Regions from separate parts of the Rothia sp. HMSC065G12 genome, predicted to be linked through region 3. Evidence: riboswitches for the same ligand, from Rfam matches in the RefSeq annotation. Region 3 holds a riboswitch; each other region holds the start of a gene.
What was found. Region 3 has a riboswitch for S-adenosylmethionine ahead of HMPREF2804_RS03395 (nuclease PIN). Riboswitches for the same ligand answer to the same signal wherever they lie in the genome.

Region 1 (4,397 bases), on a different contig from region 3:
CCGGCAGGAGCATAGACGCTACCCCGATCAGCAGGTGGAAAAACGCGGTCAGCGAATACCCCGCAATCACCATCGTGCGGCGGTTCACGCGCTCCATCATGCGCAGCGAAAAGACTGAGCCAACCACAGCGATAGCGCCCGGCGCGATATTCGCAATGAGAGCCGAACCCTCGTCAAACCCAGCTTCTTTGAGCACCTTAATGCCGTAGTACATGATGGAGTTAATACCGGTGAGCTGCTGCCCGGCACCCACCAAAATACCGACCAGCAAAATCCGCACAAACCATTTTTCACGCAGGATTTTACCCGTGCTACCCCTAGTCTCCGTGCCGATTTGGATGCGCGTTTCCTCAAGTGAACGCGCGATGTCCGCAATTTCGGCATCAGCACGTTCGGCGGGGCGGATGCGCCGCATAATAGCGCGCGCATCCTCGGTGCGCCCCTGCGCGATAAGCCAGCGTGGGGATTCGGGCATGCGCAGCATACCGATGAAAAGCGCGAGCGCAGGCAGGGCGCAGACGGCGAACATCCACCGCCATACGCTATCGTGTTCGCCCCAGAGGTTGCCGATGATGGCATTCACGATGAATGCGGCTAGCTGCCCTCCGACGACCATGAGTTCGTTACGCCCGGAGAGTGAGCCGCGAATTTCGTAGGGTGCAAGTTCGGCGAGGAATACGGGTACGACTGCGGATGCGCCTCCCACAGCGAGCCCGAGCATCGTGCGGCCCATCAACAGTACAGCAATGCTGGGGGTGAAGACGCATGTGAGCGCGCCCGCGATGAAGAGGACTGAGAGTCCGATGATGGTTTTGCGTCGTCCGATGGCATCTGAGATACGCCCGGTGATCATGGCTCCGAGGGCGGCAGCGAAGGCGAGGGAACCCGTAACCCAGCCTTGAATGGTGTTGTCCATACCGAGTTCGCGGCTCATGGGGTCGAGGGCACCGTTGATAACGCCGGTGTCGTACCCGAAGAGGAGCCCGCCGAAGGTTGCCACCAGCGCGATAACGCCCAGGCGGCGTGTATGTGCGCCCTGCCCGAGTGGGGGTAGTGCACTGGCGCGGTTTGGCGGCTCGGTGGTGATGCTCATGCGGGTATTTTTGTCTTTCATGAGGGGTCTTGTACGGCACAGATTGAGAGACCGCACAGTTTTAAACGCTTGCTGGCTTGGGTATATTCCCGATTAGTTATATTCCCATTTGGCTATATTTGCAGTGGCGAAGGAGATTGTTAGAAAAGCGCGATGCTTTCAGGCGCTGGGAAAATCTCGTTGAGCCGCACCAGTTCGTCATCGTTGAAACGCACACTTGCGGCCTGCGCGTTTGCGTGTACTTGTTCGGGGGTGGTTGCCCCGGCGATCACACTGGCGACGGGGTTCTGCTGTTTAAGCCAAGAGATGGATGCTTGAACCTCTGAGACCCCTAAGTCGGCACAGAATTCGCGGTAGGCATCGAGTTGTTCCCAGTCGGCTTGCGCGAGTACCTGCGCTTTGGAATGCGACAGGCGCGACCCTGCCGGGATGCTGTCACGGCGGTATTTTCCGGTCAAAAGCCCGTTGGCAAGCGGGAAATACGGGAGCACCCCCAGCCCGAAGTGGCGGGCGGCGGGAAGAATTTCAAGTTCGGCGCGGCGATCCAGCAGGTTGTAGTGGTTTTCGGCGGCGATAAACCGCTCAGTGCCGAGTGTGCGGGCGAGATGCTCGGCGTGGGCAAGCTGCCACCCCGCAAAGTTGGAGTGCCCCAGGTAACGAACCTTTCCGCTGGTCACGAGCGTATCTAGAGCAGATAGGGTTTCTTCCAGCGGGGTGTTCGGGTCGGGGCTGTGGTAGAAATACAGGTCAATGTACTCGGTTCCCAGGCGGCGCAGTGAACCTTCGACGGCACGCATGATGTATCGGCGTGAGCCGCGCGCATCCCAGTCGTTGCCGTTGAGGGTACCGGTGGGAAGCCCGAATTTGGTGACGATAATCAGGTCATCGCGGTTGAGATTGAGTTCGCGCATCGCGGTACCGAACATGGTTTCTGACAACCCGGGTTCGGCACCGTACAGGTCGGCAATATCGAAGAAGCCGATGCCCGCCTCGACTGCGGCGGCGATCACGGCGTTGGTGCCTTCCTGAGTTTGAGTGGGGGTGCCGGGGCGTCCCAGATTGTTGCAGCCGATTCCGACGGAGGGCACGACCAGCCCGGAGTTACCCAGGCGTGCATATGCGGGAGATTCGATGCGTTCCATACATTTACTCTACCGTGTTTGACAGTATGTGGTCGCAACATGACGTTCACGGCGCTCTGCAACTCCCTAGAGTAAGACCGGAAGCAGATAAAGAAGGGCCCCGACATATGCGCATATCCTGTGAACCTGCAGACTCACGGGTAGAGGCGGTCGGGGGACTCTTACACATAGTTTACACGACATGTTTTCTCAGAACAATACCCGATTTTTCCTTGTAGAATGCCTTCTCCCTCTCGCCGCCGCGTCACCTCCTCTGTACTCTTCGCGAGCAGATAACATTCCGCTATCTGCTCGTCGAAATATTATCTGCTCGCGGCTGAACTTGCGGCTAAATCAGGTGGTGGATTCAACGCACTGACCCGCACCTCCGCGAGCCCGTATGACGTATTGTTTCGCCGCATCCCACAATATTAAGCGGTTATGACCGCTCGACGACATGTGCCGACATATTCTTGCTGGCACCGCGCATCCTGCCTAAAATAAGAACGTTATCTATCCAGAGCGACCGAGAGATCTGGCTCTTAGACGTCGCAGCAACCTCGCCAGCCTCCACCCATTGGGTGGACGGACAAGGTGCTCCCGCCAGAACCGATAGAAGTGAATTCCCTTCGCGTCTTGCTAAGATTCGGCGTACCTTCGGGCACGCTTCTATCGGGTGAACACGGAGGAATGAAAATGACGACAGTTCACCCGGCTCTTTCTTACGAGCTGTATCCACCACGGTCGCACGCAAGCTGCGATTCCTTGCTCAAAACCATCACCGAGCTTGAGCAAACCAACCCGGATTACGTTTCCGTCACCTATTCGGGCGATGCTCAACGCCGCCAAAAGACGTTGGCTCTGCTCGATCACCTGGTGCATGAAACCTCGCTGAACCCGCTGGCGCATCTAATCTGCGTGGGGCATTCCGTGGCCGATTTGGAACGCTCGGTTCGTCTGATTCTGGGGCTTGGAGTACGCGGGTTTCTGGCGCTGCGCGGCGATATTCCGCCCGAAGACACGCGCCCGCTTGAGCTGCCTTTTGCCCGCTACCTGGTGGAGCTGATTCGCAGGGTGGAACGTGAGGATTTCGCGCATCTTGCTGCGGGGAAGGTGTCGATTGGGGTTGCGGCGTACCCGCATAAGCACCCCGAATCTTCCTCGCTTCTTCAAGATATTGAGATTCTGCTTTCAAAACAGCGTGCCGGGGCGGATTTCGCCATCACCCAGGTTTTCTTTGAGACCGAGCGCTATTCGGGGCTGGTGGATGCTGCGCGCCTTGCCGGGGTGGAGATGCCCATTATTCCCGGCATTATGCCCGTTACCTCGCTGACTCGGCTAACGAAGCTGTGCGAGCTTGCCGGGCTTGAAGTGCCGCGCGAGCTGGCGCATCGCCTGGAAACCGCGAGCGATCCGCGCGAGCTGCACCGCATCGGCGTGGAACATGCACTCGACCAATGTCGCAAGGTGCTTGATGCTGGCGCCCCCGGCCTGCATTTCTTCACATTTAACGAGCATGAGGCTGTGCTGGACGTACTCGAAGAACTCGACGTTCCGCGCTACTCGAACCGTTTCAAACTCCCCCTGAGCGATCTTCAATACCTCTAAACTCCCCTTTTATTTGACACCCTCCCACAGTAAGGAACTAGGATGACCCGCACCCCATTCCCCGCAGCAACCATCGTTGGTTACCCCCGCGTGGGCCGTTTCCGCGAGCTGAAGAAGGCACAGGAAGCGTTCTGGAAAGGCAAAATCACGCAGGATGAACTGCGCCAGGCGGCCGCAGATGTGCAGCGCACCTACTATGACCGTGTGATCGAGCGCGGTCTTAGCGCCACCGATTCGTCTATTCCGGCGACTTTCTCGTACTACGATCAGGTGCTCGATGCCGTGCGTCTTTTCACCCTCGTGCCCAAGCGTCTTGCCGACGCCAAGGATGCGCGCGGCCTGCTCGATCTGCCCGGATACTTTGCGCTAGCACGCGGCACCGAGACGCTGCCTCCGCTGGAGATGACGAAATGGTTCGATACGAACTACCACTACTTGGTGCCCGAGATCGGTCCGGATACCGAGATCAAGCTGAATCTTGAGGCTATTGACGAGCAGCTTGAAGTCGCCAAGGAGCACGGGGTGACGGTGCGCCCGCAGCTGGTCGGCCCGCTCACTCTGCTTCTCGGGGCGAA
Region 2 (4,397 bases), 190 kb from region 3:
TTTGTGTTTCAAGAGGCGAACCGAAAAGAGCAGCTATATCTTGAAAGGATTTTTCTTCATCGACAGCGCGCTCTCGCTCGGGAACCGGGACTCCGAGAGCCTTAGCGAGAATCGCCTCCAACTGGCGGGATTCGACTAAGAAACCGTCATGTCCGTGGTCGGATTCGATAATATCGACCTTTACGGGAACCGGAAGCGCCTCCGCCAGACGGTACGATTCGTGCGGAAAAAACAGGCGATCGGTGCTTACTGCGGCGATAGTCCACTTACAATCGCTGAGCGCAAGCGCATGCGAGAGGCTGCCGCGCCCGCGTGCAACATTGTGTGAAATTAGCGCCTCATTCACGGCAAGGTAACTATTGGCATCGAAACGCTCAACGAGCTTATCGCCATGGTGGTCCAGGTAGCTTTCGACCGCATATCGTCCGCGGTTCTCACCGATAGACCCGCCGTCGGTGGATTCGCCGCGGTTTGCCTGCCGCCCAAAGCGATGCTCCAGCTCGGCCGGGCTGCGATAGGTGATGTGGGCTATGCGCCGCGCCAACGCGAGCCCAGCCGTGGGCGCCGCTCCCCCATAATAATCGCCGGAAGCAAAATTGGCATCAGCACGGATAGCGAGGTTCTGGGTGTGCGCCCAGGAAATCTGTTCGGCAGTGGCGGCGGGGCCAGCGGCGATGACCGCGCATCCGCGTACCAGCTCGGGGAAGGTTGCCGCCCATTCGATAGCGCGTGCCCCGCCGAGCGATCCGCCGATGACGTGGTGAAAACTCTTAATCCCCAACCGGGCGATAAGTTCGGCTTCGGCTCGTACCGAGTCGCGAATAGTGACGTGAGGAAAGCGTGATCCCCAGGGTTTTCCGGCGCCCGGGTACCCCTCGGGTACGATGCTTGCCGGGCCGGTTGAGCCGTAGCATCCACCCAGGATATTGGGGGCGATCACAAAATATTTGGTGGTATCGACCACCGCGCCCGGCCCCACAATACCTTCCCACCAACCATCACTTTCGACTGCGCGAATACTGGGTGCAGGCATATCTGATGTGGGAATCCCGCGCGAAACATGGGTGTCACCGGTGAGGGCGTGCAGAATAAGAATCGCGTTGTCCCCAGCTTCGTTAAGAGTCCCCCACGTCTCGTAGCCAATGTTCACCTGTGGAAGCACGGTACCGTTTTCGAGGGTGAAATCACCGATCGCCATCTGCCGCAGGTACCCCTGAGCGCTGGGATACTGCAGCTGCGACAGATAGGTGGCGTGTACGGTATTTTCCGTCATGTTTTCTCCTGGGTAACCGGTAGTTTTGGTAATGGCAGGCGAGAAACCGATACCGCGACCGGGCACTTACTGTGCAGCCCGGTCGCGGCGGTGCAGGTTAGGCGTTCAGAGTCGCAAAACCCAATTCAAGATCTGCGATAATGTCGTCAATATTTTCGATACCTACAGAGAGGCGCACAAAGTTTTTGCTCACACCGATTGCCTCTAGCTCTTCCTCGGAAAGCTGCGAGTGGGTGGTGGATGCAGGGTGAATAACAAGCGAACGCACATCGCCGATATTCGCTACATTGGAGTGCAGCTGCAGAGCATCCACAAAGGTGCGAGTCTGTTCCAGGTCGGCGTCTTTGAGGGTGAATCCCACAACGGCACCCGGTCCCTTCGGCAGGTACTTCTGGGATCGCTCGTACCAGGGCGAGGAAGGCAGACCGGCCCAGATCACCTGATCGACCAGCGGATGCTCCTCCAACCAGTTTGCGACCTTGGTCGCGTTCTCGATATGGCGTTCGATGCGCAGGGAAAGAGTCTCCAGACCGATACCAATGTTGAAGGCGTTGGTTGGAGAGATCGCCGCCCCGGTGTCGCGCAGAAGCGAAACCCGCGCCTTGAGAATATAGGAAAGGTTCGCACCAAAAGCGGAGTCTTTGCCCAAGTCACGGGCATAAACTAGACCGTGGTAACCGGGGGCAGGTTCGTTGAACTTGGGGAACTTTTCGGGATTGGCTCCGTAGTCGAAATTCCCGGAGTCCACGATAACGCCGCCGATTGAGGTGCCGTGCCCACCCAGATATTTTGTGGCGGAATGGATTACAACATCCGCACCAAATTCGATGGGGCGCACAAGGTATGGGGTGGGAACCGTGTTATCGACGATTAGGGGAACGCCATTGTCGTGGGCGATCTGGGCGATAGGCTCGATGTCGAGCACATCGTTCCGGGGGTTAGGTACGGTTTCTCCGTAGAAGAGTTTCGTGTTGGGGCGAACCGCATCGCGCCATTGCTGCAGGTCGTCCGGGTTTTCAACAAACGTAGTTTCAACGCCGAGGTCGGCAAGCGTGTATTTAAGTAGGTTGTAGGTTCCCCCATAAATTGATGGGGAAGCCACGATATGGTCGCCCGCACCCGCAATGTTGAGAATCGCATAGGTAATAGCTGCTTGGCCTGAGGCCAGCAAAAGCGCCCCTACTCCCCCTTCAAGGGATGCGATGCGGTTTTCGATAACCTCTTGGGTGGGGTTGTTCAGACGGGTATAGATAGGCCCAAGCTCAGCTAGAGCAAAACGGTTAGCGGCCTGTTCTGCGTTCTCGAAAACGAACGAGGTGGTCTGGTAGATAGGTAACGCCCGAGCTCCCGTTGCAGCATCCGGTGCCTGCCCCGCGTGAATCTGGCGGGTTTCAAATTTCCAACCGGCGGGGTTGGCGGGAGTCGGGACTGTAGTGTTGCTCATGCGAAGCTCCTTGTGATAGTTCAGGGGGCCGCATGCCGATTTCGGTACAGAGTTCTTAGGTTTTCTTCTCTGCAAACGAAAAAACGATGTACCAGAATCGGGCACATCGGTCCCGCGCTTGCGTTGTACTTTGTGTTCAACGCCTGGTCCTCACCCAGGGCACCCCACCGCGGAGGAGGGTTGCCGGCCAGCTAGCTGGGGCTTATCACTGGCTCTCATGACCTGCATCTAGAGTTTCATAGGAAGCGCACATGGTCAAGCGGGATGCGTGTTTTCGGCGCATTGTTGCAAAGATGACGTTTTATGAACTGTTTTCGCGACAGCCTATTGTTTGGGAGAAACACCAATACTTATGCGCTTGTGACCGTGCCTATGTTGTACCCGAACCGCTAAAGCCATGTGATCTGCCGTTAGCCGTCGCTAAATTACCATCAGTGTAGGCAATCGTGAGCCATGCTACACTGATGGAAACCTTGAATCTAGGAGTGATGAGGTATGACCTCCCGCTAAAGTCGCACCGGCTCGCGGAATGCCCGCCCAGATGGTGGGCTCTAAAAATTTTAGAAATAACCCTGCTTTGGTTCGATACATTTCAGAAGCGCATAGTGAGCGCTTGGGACACCAAAGTTCTGAGGGTTTTATTGTTATACCTTCCGCACCTGCAGCCGGTGACTTGGGATTATTCAGGCACTAAGAAGTGCCTCTCTCACGACTATTCATCTCACCCGTCCCACGTATTGCAGGCGTGCGAACACCATGCTCAAGCGGCTTCGGGTGACTAAGCACCGCAAGGTTTTATCACAATGTCTACAATTCTTGACGCGGCACAGCTATGCCGCACCTTTGGCAAGGGTGAACGCGCTTTCACCGCTGTCGATAATGTTTCACTCAGCATAAGTTCCGGCGAAATTCATGCTCTGCTCGGTCCCAATGGAGCGGGGAAAACAACGGTTGTACAGATGTGCGCAACACTGCTGACTCCCACAAGCGGTACCGTTCGCATCGACGGGGTGGATGCGCTTGCACACCCCCAGCGTGCGCGCGCATCCCTAGGGCTTGTACTCGGCGGGGATACCGGGTTCTATCCGCGAGCATCCGCCCGCGATAATCTTCTCTTCTTCGCCGACCTTGCCGGAGTTAGCGCGCGCAAACGCCGTACCCAGGTGGCGAGCGCTTTGGAACGGGTCGATCTTGCAGATGTCGCCGCGAAGAAGGTACAAGAGTTTTCCCGCGGTATGAAACAACGTCTGCACATCGCGCGGGCACTGCTGGGCGAGCCAAAACTGCTGCTTTTGGATGAGCCGACGAATGGGCTTGACCCAGATATTTCGCTGACAATACGCCAGCTAATTCGCGCCCTCGCTGATGACGGCACCGCCATTTTACTCACGAGCCATCTGCTGGGGGCGAGATTGAGGAGTTAGCGCATCGGGTCACGGTCATCGGTGCCGGTCGCATGGCGGTTTCGGGCACAGTGGCGGATATTACCGCGCACGCCGGGATCTCCGTTACCACCGTGGGGCGTGTGGATGCGAATGCCGGGCCGGTGCTTCAAGAACTTGCTCGGTCTTTGGGCGATGCGGGAACAGTGTTGCTGACCCCGCGCGGCAGCGAGTGGGAGATCACCGTGTACTGGAATGAACGTTCTGTTTCGGAAAAGCCGCACCCCTTCAGTACCGA
Region 3 (4,397 bases):
CGCTGGAAATCCAACCCAAAATATAAGCCCACACGCCGCAGAGCACACCCACCAGCGAACCCAACACGAGCGAAGAAAGCGGCAGCGCAATCACCCGGTAACGTACCTTCATGGTGATCCACTCCTCCACGTGGTCTTCACCTTCACGCAAGAACCACCAACCGGCAACGGCTCCGGCGCCCAGCGAAACCGCCAGACCCGCATACCCTATCCAGCCCAGGCTCTCAGGGATAGCACCCAGCACCGGAAAGAGCGGAAGATCGCCCATCGTCGTCTGCGACCAACCCACATGTGTATCCACGCCGAACGCAAACCCGGCGCCGGTAGTCCACGACATCGCGTAGATCACCAAGTTCGGAAGGTAACCAAGCTGCAGCAGGGTCACGGCGAGCGCCCCCACCGGCCCGGCGTGAAGTTCCTGGTAAATTGTTGCGATTTGCGACCAACGCATCATCATGGCAACCACCAGCACCAGAGCACCGCCCATAATGAGCGAGAAAATCGCCACCATGGAGGCACGCACAATCGACCACACATAGGAGCTCGCCCATCGCGAGTACTGGCTCATCTGCGAAATCTGTTCGGCGGTGTTCACGCCCACCATACGGGCGAGCGAACGCGATTCATAGTAGCCGCCCCAGATCAACCCGACCAGCACCACTATCTGCGGAATCAACGCCGCACCAACAATACCCAGCAGATGCCGTTCGGTACTCGCCCACGCAAAGGCGACGGCAGCAAAAATACCGTAGGCAGCGCACCCTAATAGTACGGGCTTGAAGAATTCCCCCTCATAGGATGCGCGCGCCAGTTTTCGCCCAGACCTAAAGCATAAGAGCACCGGAATAATGCTCAGCCCCATGGGTACCAGTGTGAGCATGCCGTGCGGCAGAATAATGCCGAAAGCATTCGGAATATTCAGCGGCACACCGTGCATGAGCAGCCACAGGTGGGAGGCAAGAGTTGCGAGTGCGGGAAAATCCATGCGGTTAAAACCGTTGGTAAACCACACCGCCATGAGCAGAACGAGCACAAGCCCGAAAGAAAGCGCGGCGGTAAAAACTAATTCAACGATGCCCTGCAGCCAGAGTGGCATAGGGGCAGAATACCGGGATGTAGAAGAGCTACTTTTCATCGTTCTTCCATCATGCCATGAAACCTGTCAGCGCGTGTGAGCCTGCTGGGCTTTCGGGGAAATAGTTCCGGTTAAATGGCGGCTAACCTTCGTTAACCGCTCACCGTGAACATAGGGGTTACACGAACGTTACTGATGCGCTCTCACCGATGCGGCAGCGCGTACAGCTAACTGTGCCGAGCATTTCTCACGGCTTTCTCGAACACGCAGGTACTTCCCCGGCGCTTACGGTGAAAATACTGTGCGGAAGATTTAGTCTTCAATCCACGGATTCACCGCGGGCACGCCCCAGGACCGGTACACCTCAGCCTTTGAAGAAACAATTTCGAGGTCGTGAGCTTGGGCGCTCGCCGCCATCAGACCTTCGAGGGCGGCGGTGGGCAGGGGCTCGGCATCTTTACGTCCGTGACTGTGGATGCCGCGCGGGGCGCTGCGTCCCGCCCATTCGAGGCTTACGCGGGCATCCACGTTGATGATGTGGTCGGCGAATCTGTCGAGAAGTTCGGCAATCCAACGGTCGGTCTCTGGGTAGGGGTAGAGTCCTTTGAGCTCGCCTACACTCAATACCGAAATGTAGAGGTGTTTATAGGCGCGGCGGCGCAGAAAGGCAACAACTTTGGAATCTGGTGTAGCTTTACGAATCTCGGCGAGAACATCCGAGTCGAGAAGCAGTCCTGAGGCGCTCATACCCCTATGCTACGCGCAGACCGGCATATTCGACGGCAGGAATACCCTCGGGGTTGGGAAGAAGCAGAAAATTGAGGAATTCGTCGCGCTTAGAAGAAATACGTGCGTAGTCCTGAATACTTACTGCCTGGTAACCGCCGCGTGCGGGCACAGATGCGGCACGCAGATTTTCCTGATAAGAGCGTGCAGGAGTAAGGGGGGATGCTGGAGATGAAGAGCTGTTGTACATTGACAACCATGCGCCGAATGCGCGTTCCTTTCGCGTTGCTCTTGCCTGTACCAAGTGCCACCTGAGGCGGCGAATACAAACCGCTTCGTCATCCGAGCCACCCGTGAACATGGGGTTGGCGTTCGACCATAGTCGGAGCTTATCAGTCGAAACTCTTGAAGCTGAATCCAGGTTACAACAGCTTTCAGGAATCTGTAAACGTGCGAACCCGTCAAACTCTTGTGATTTACATAACGCGATTATGAATGCATACCTGTATATAGCCGCCTCATGGCGGCGTAGTGTGAAGTTTTGGGTCTTCAGAGCAGGTCTACACATTCGAGAAGAATCACGGCACACTGGGTAATGTACAGAAATTTATCTTGCCTCTGATATATCACCATGTCACGCCTGCTTTACGCTTCCGGAAAGAAAGAGTGATAACTGTGAAAAAGACTGTACAGATCATGGGGATAGTGGCCGCAATTTTTCTGATCATTGGGTTTGGCTTGTTCATCCTGGCAGGCTGGGGCTCACTCGTGGAGTATCATGCCCTCGAATGGAGGGGTGTACAGCATAAAGGAGCAAGTCCCCTAACGCGAGCAACCGGCAACCTCAGCTACTGGTTCTTAGGCACCGGCTTTCTTACTGGCTTTATCGCCTTGATTCCGTTCTTCACCACGGCGGTCAGGAACTCCCGCAAGACGCACAAAAAGCATCCTGTACAGGTTCAAAACCTCTTGGAAGAAGGTCAGAACCAGATCGATTTATAGAGCCAGTATCTAAGGAGCGCTCATGAAAAAAGCTATCTACATAGTTGGAGCAGTAGCCGCAGTACTTCTGGTTATCGGGTTTGGATTGCTCATCCTAGCCGGCTGGGGTTCACTCGTGGAATACCACGCCTTCGAGTGGAGGGGTGTCGATCCCGCAGGAGCAAGTCCGCTCGTCATGGCGACTAATAATCTGAGCCTATGGTTCCTAGGCATTGGTTTCCTCACCGGCATTATCACCTTTATTCTGCTCTTCACAACGGCGACCAAGAAGGCACGCAAGGCACAAAATAAGCATGTTGAGCAGAATAAAACACCCTTGGCAAAAGAACGGGACCAGATGAATCCATAAAGTCAGTTACTCAAGGGGAAAGCATGAAAACTGCACGTATGGTCGGGGCAATAGCTGCACTACTCCTCATTCTCGGTATTGGATTGTTCATCCTAGCCGGCGGGGGATCAGTCGTTGAGTACCATGCCTTCGAGTGGAGGGGCGTCCAGCCCAAGGGGTCGAGTCCTCTCACACAGGCAGCCGCTACCCTCGCCATGAGTGTCTTATGCGTTGGCTTCCTCACCGGCATTATCACTTTTATTATGTTCTTCACAATATCCATCAAAAATACATGTAAAAAACGCTCAGCGCATCATGGACAGACCTCATAACGAATTACCGCGCGATTCTTTGACACCCTTGAGATAATGGAACGGTGAGCGCGCCAAACCCTTTCCCCGATATCCCCGTCACCGTTGCGCAGATTATTCGGCAGGCGGGGCATAAGGCATACCAGCGCGGGCTTGCTTATGCCCGTCAGCGTGAAGTGGTGCGATACACCTACGACGAAGACGAAAATACGCTGGAAGGTCTGGTGAACGGGAGTACCCCTATCCCCTATGAGGTAGGTATTCGCTTCTTCCCGGGTTCGGACGCCGATTCCAATCTTTTCAACGCACGATGCACATGCCCGGTCGCCGCCGACTGCAAGCACGCCGTCGCCCTCATGCTCACTGCACTCGACCGTGCCAAAACCGCGCGGAAAGCCCTCGACAATACGCCCGGCGGCCGCATCCGCCAGTCTATGAACCCGGAGAGCCCAGAAGATACCGCGCGACAGGTTGCGGAGGCAGCCGACGATCCCCTGGCGGCGTTGCGCGCATCCGGGGCGATTCGTTCGGCAAGCTCGCTCACCACCGATCCCAAACCTCTCCCCCTGAACGACCACGAGAATACGCATTCTTCGCCCTCGAAAATTTCGGTGTGGCGGCGCGATATGGCGCAAGTTCTCGCTGCCCGGGGCGAAGCATCCGGTATTGATTCGGCACGGGTTCCGGGGGCGCTCGACCTTTCCTTCAGCATTTCGGGTTCATATGCGCGCGGGCGCAATATTCCCGGTGCAACCCCGCCTATCAACCTGCTGGCGCGACCGCTGATGCAGTCCAAAACCGGGCGCTGGATCAAGGGCGGACTCAGCTGGGAGACCTTCGCGTCCAGCGTTGGTGGGCCGGTCGGTCGTCACGAAGTGTACCCCGAGCACGAACGGTTCTTCGCTGAAATATACGCTATCGCGCGCCCGTGGCAGAATATGTACTCTTCGCATCG

Region 1: linked by a shared signal. The riboswitch ahead of HMPREF2804_RS09525 (methylenetetrahydrofolate reductase) and the one ahead of HMPREF2804_RS03395 (nuclease PIN) in region 3 are both predicted to bind S-adenosylmethionine.
Region 2: linked by a shared signal. The riboswitch ahead of HMPREF2804_RS04210 (bifunctional o-acetylhomoserine/o-acetylserine sulfhydrylase) and the one ahead of HMPREF2804_RS03395 (nuclease PIN) in region 3 are both predicted to bind S-adenosylmethionine.

The regions. Positions count from the first base shown of each region.
Region 1 covers NZ_KV804818.1:124,674-129,070, forward strand. The annotation lists gene HMPREF2804_RS09515 (sugar porter family MFS transporter) at 1-1,114, opposite strand, end outside; gene HMPREF2804_RS09520 (aldo/keto reductase) at 1,234-2,235, opposite strand; SAM riboswitch class I at 2,725-2,833, shown strand; gene HMPREF2804_RS09525 (methylenetetrahydrofolate reductase) at 2,911-3,822, shown strand; gene metE (5-methyltetrahydropteroyltriglutamate--homocysteine S-methyltransferase) at 3,865-4,397, shown strand, end outside.
Region 2 covers NZ_KV804813.1:273,694-278,090, reverse strand. The annotation lists gene HMPREF2804_RS04215 (homoserine O-acetyltransferase MetX) at 1-1,273, opposite strand, end outside; gene HMPREF2804_RS04210 (bifunctional o-acetylhomoserine/o-acetylserine sulfhydrylase) at 1,371-2,717, opposite strand; SAM riboswitch class IV at 2,827-2,940, opposite strand; gene HMPREF2804_RS11285 (ABC transporter ATP-binding protein) at 3,521-4,141, shown strand; gene HMPREF2804_RS11280 (hypothetical protein) at 4,174-4,397, shown strand, end outside.
Region 3 covers NZ_KV804813.1:81,197-85,593, reverse strand. The annotation lists gene HMPREF2804_RS03405 (cell division protein PerM) at 1-1,096, opposite strand, end outside; gene HMPREF2804_RS03400 (PIN domain-containing protein) at 1,388-1,822, opposite strand; gene HMPREF2804_RS03395 (nuclease PIN) at 1,827-2,105, opposite strand; SAM riboswitch class IV at 2,084-2,212, opposite strand; gene HMPREF2804_RS03390 (hypothetical protein) at 2,477-2,803, shown strand; gene HMPREF2804_RS03385 (hypothetical protein) at 2,826-3,152, shown strand; gene HMPREF2804_RS03380 (hypothetical protein) at 3,176-3,463, shown strand; gene HMPREF2804_RS11265 (SWIM zinc finger family protein) at 3,508-4,397, shown strand, end outside.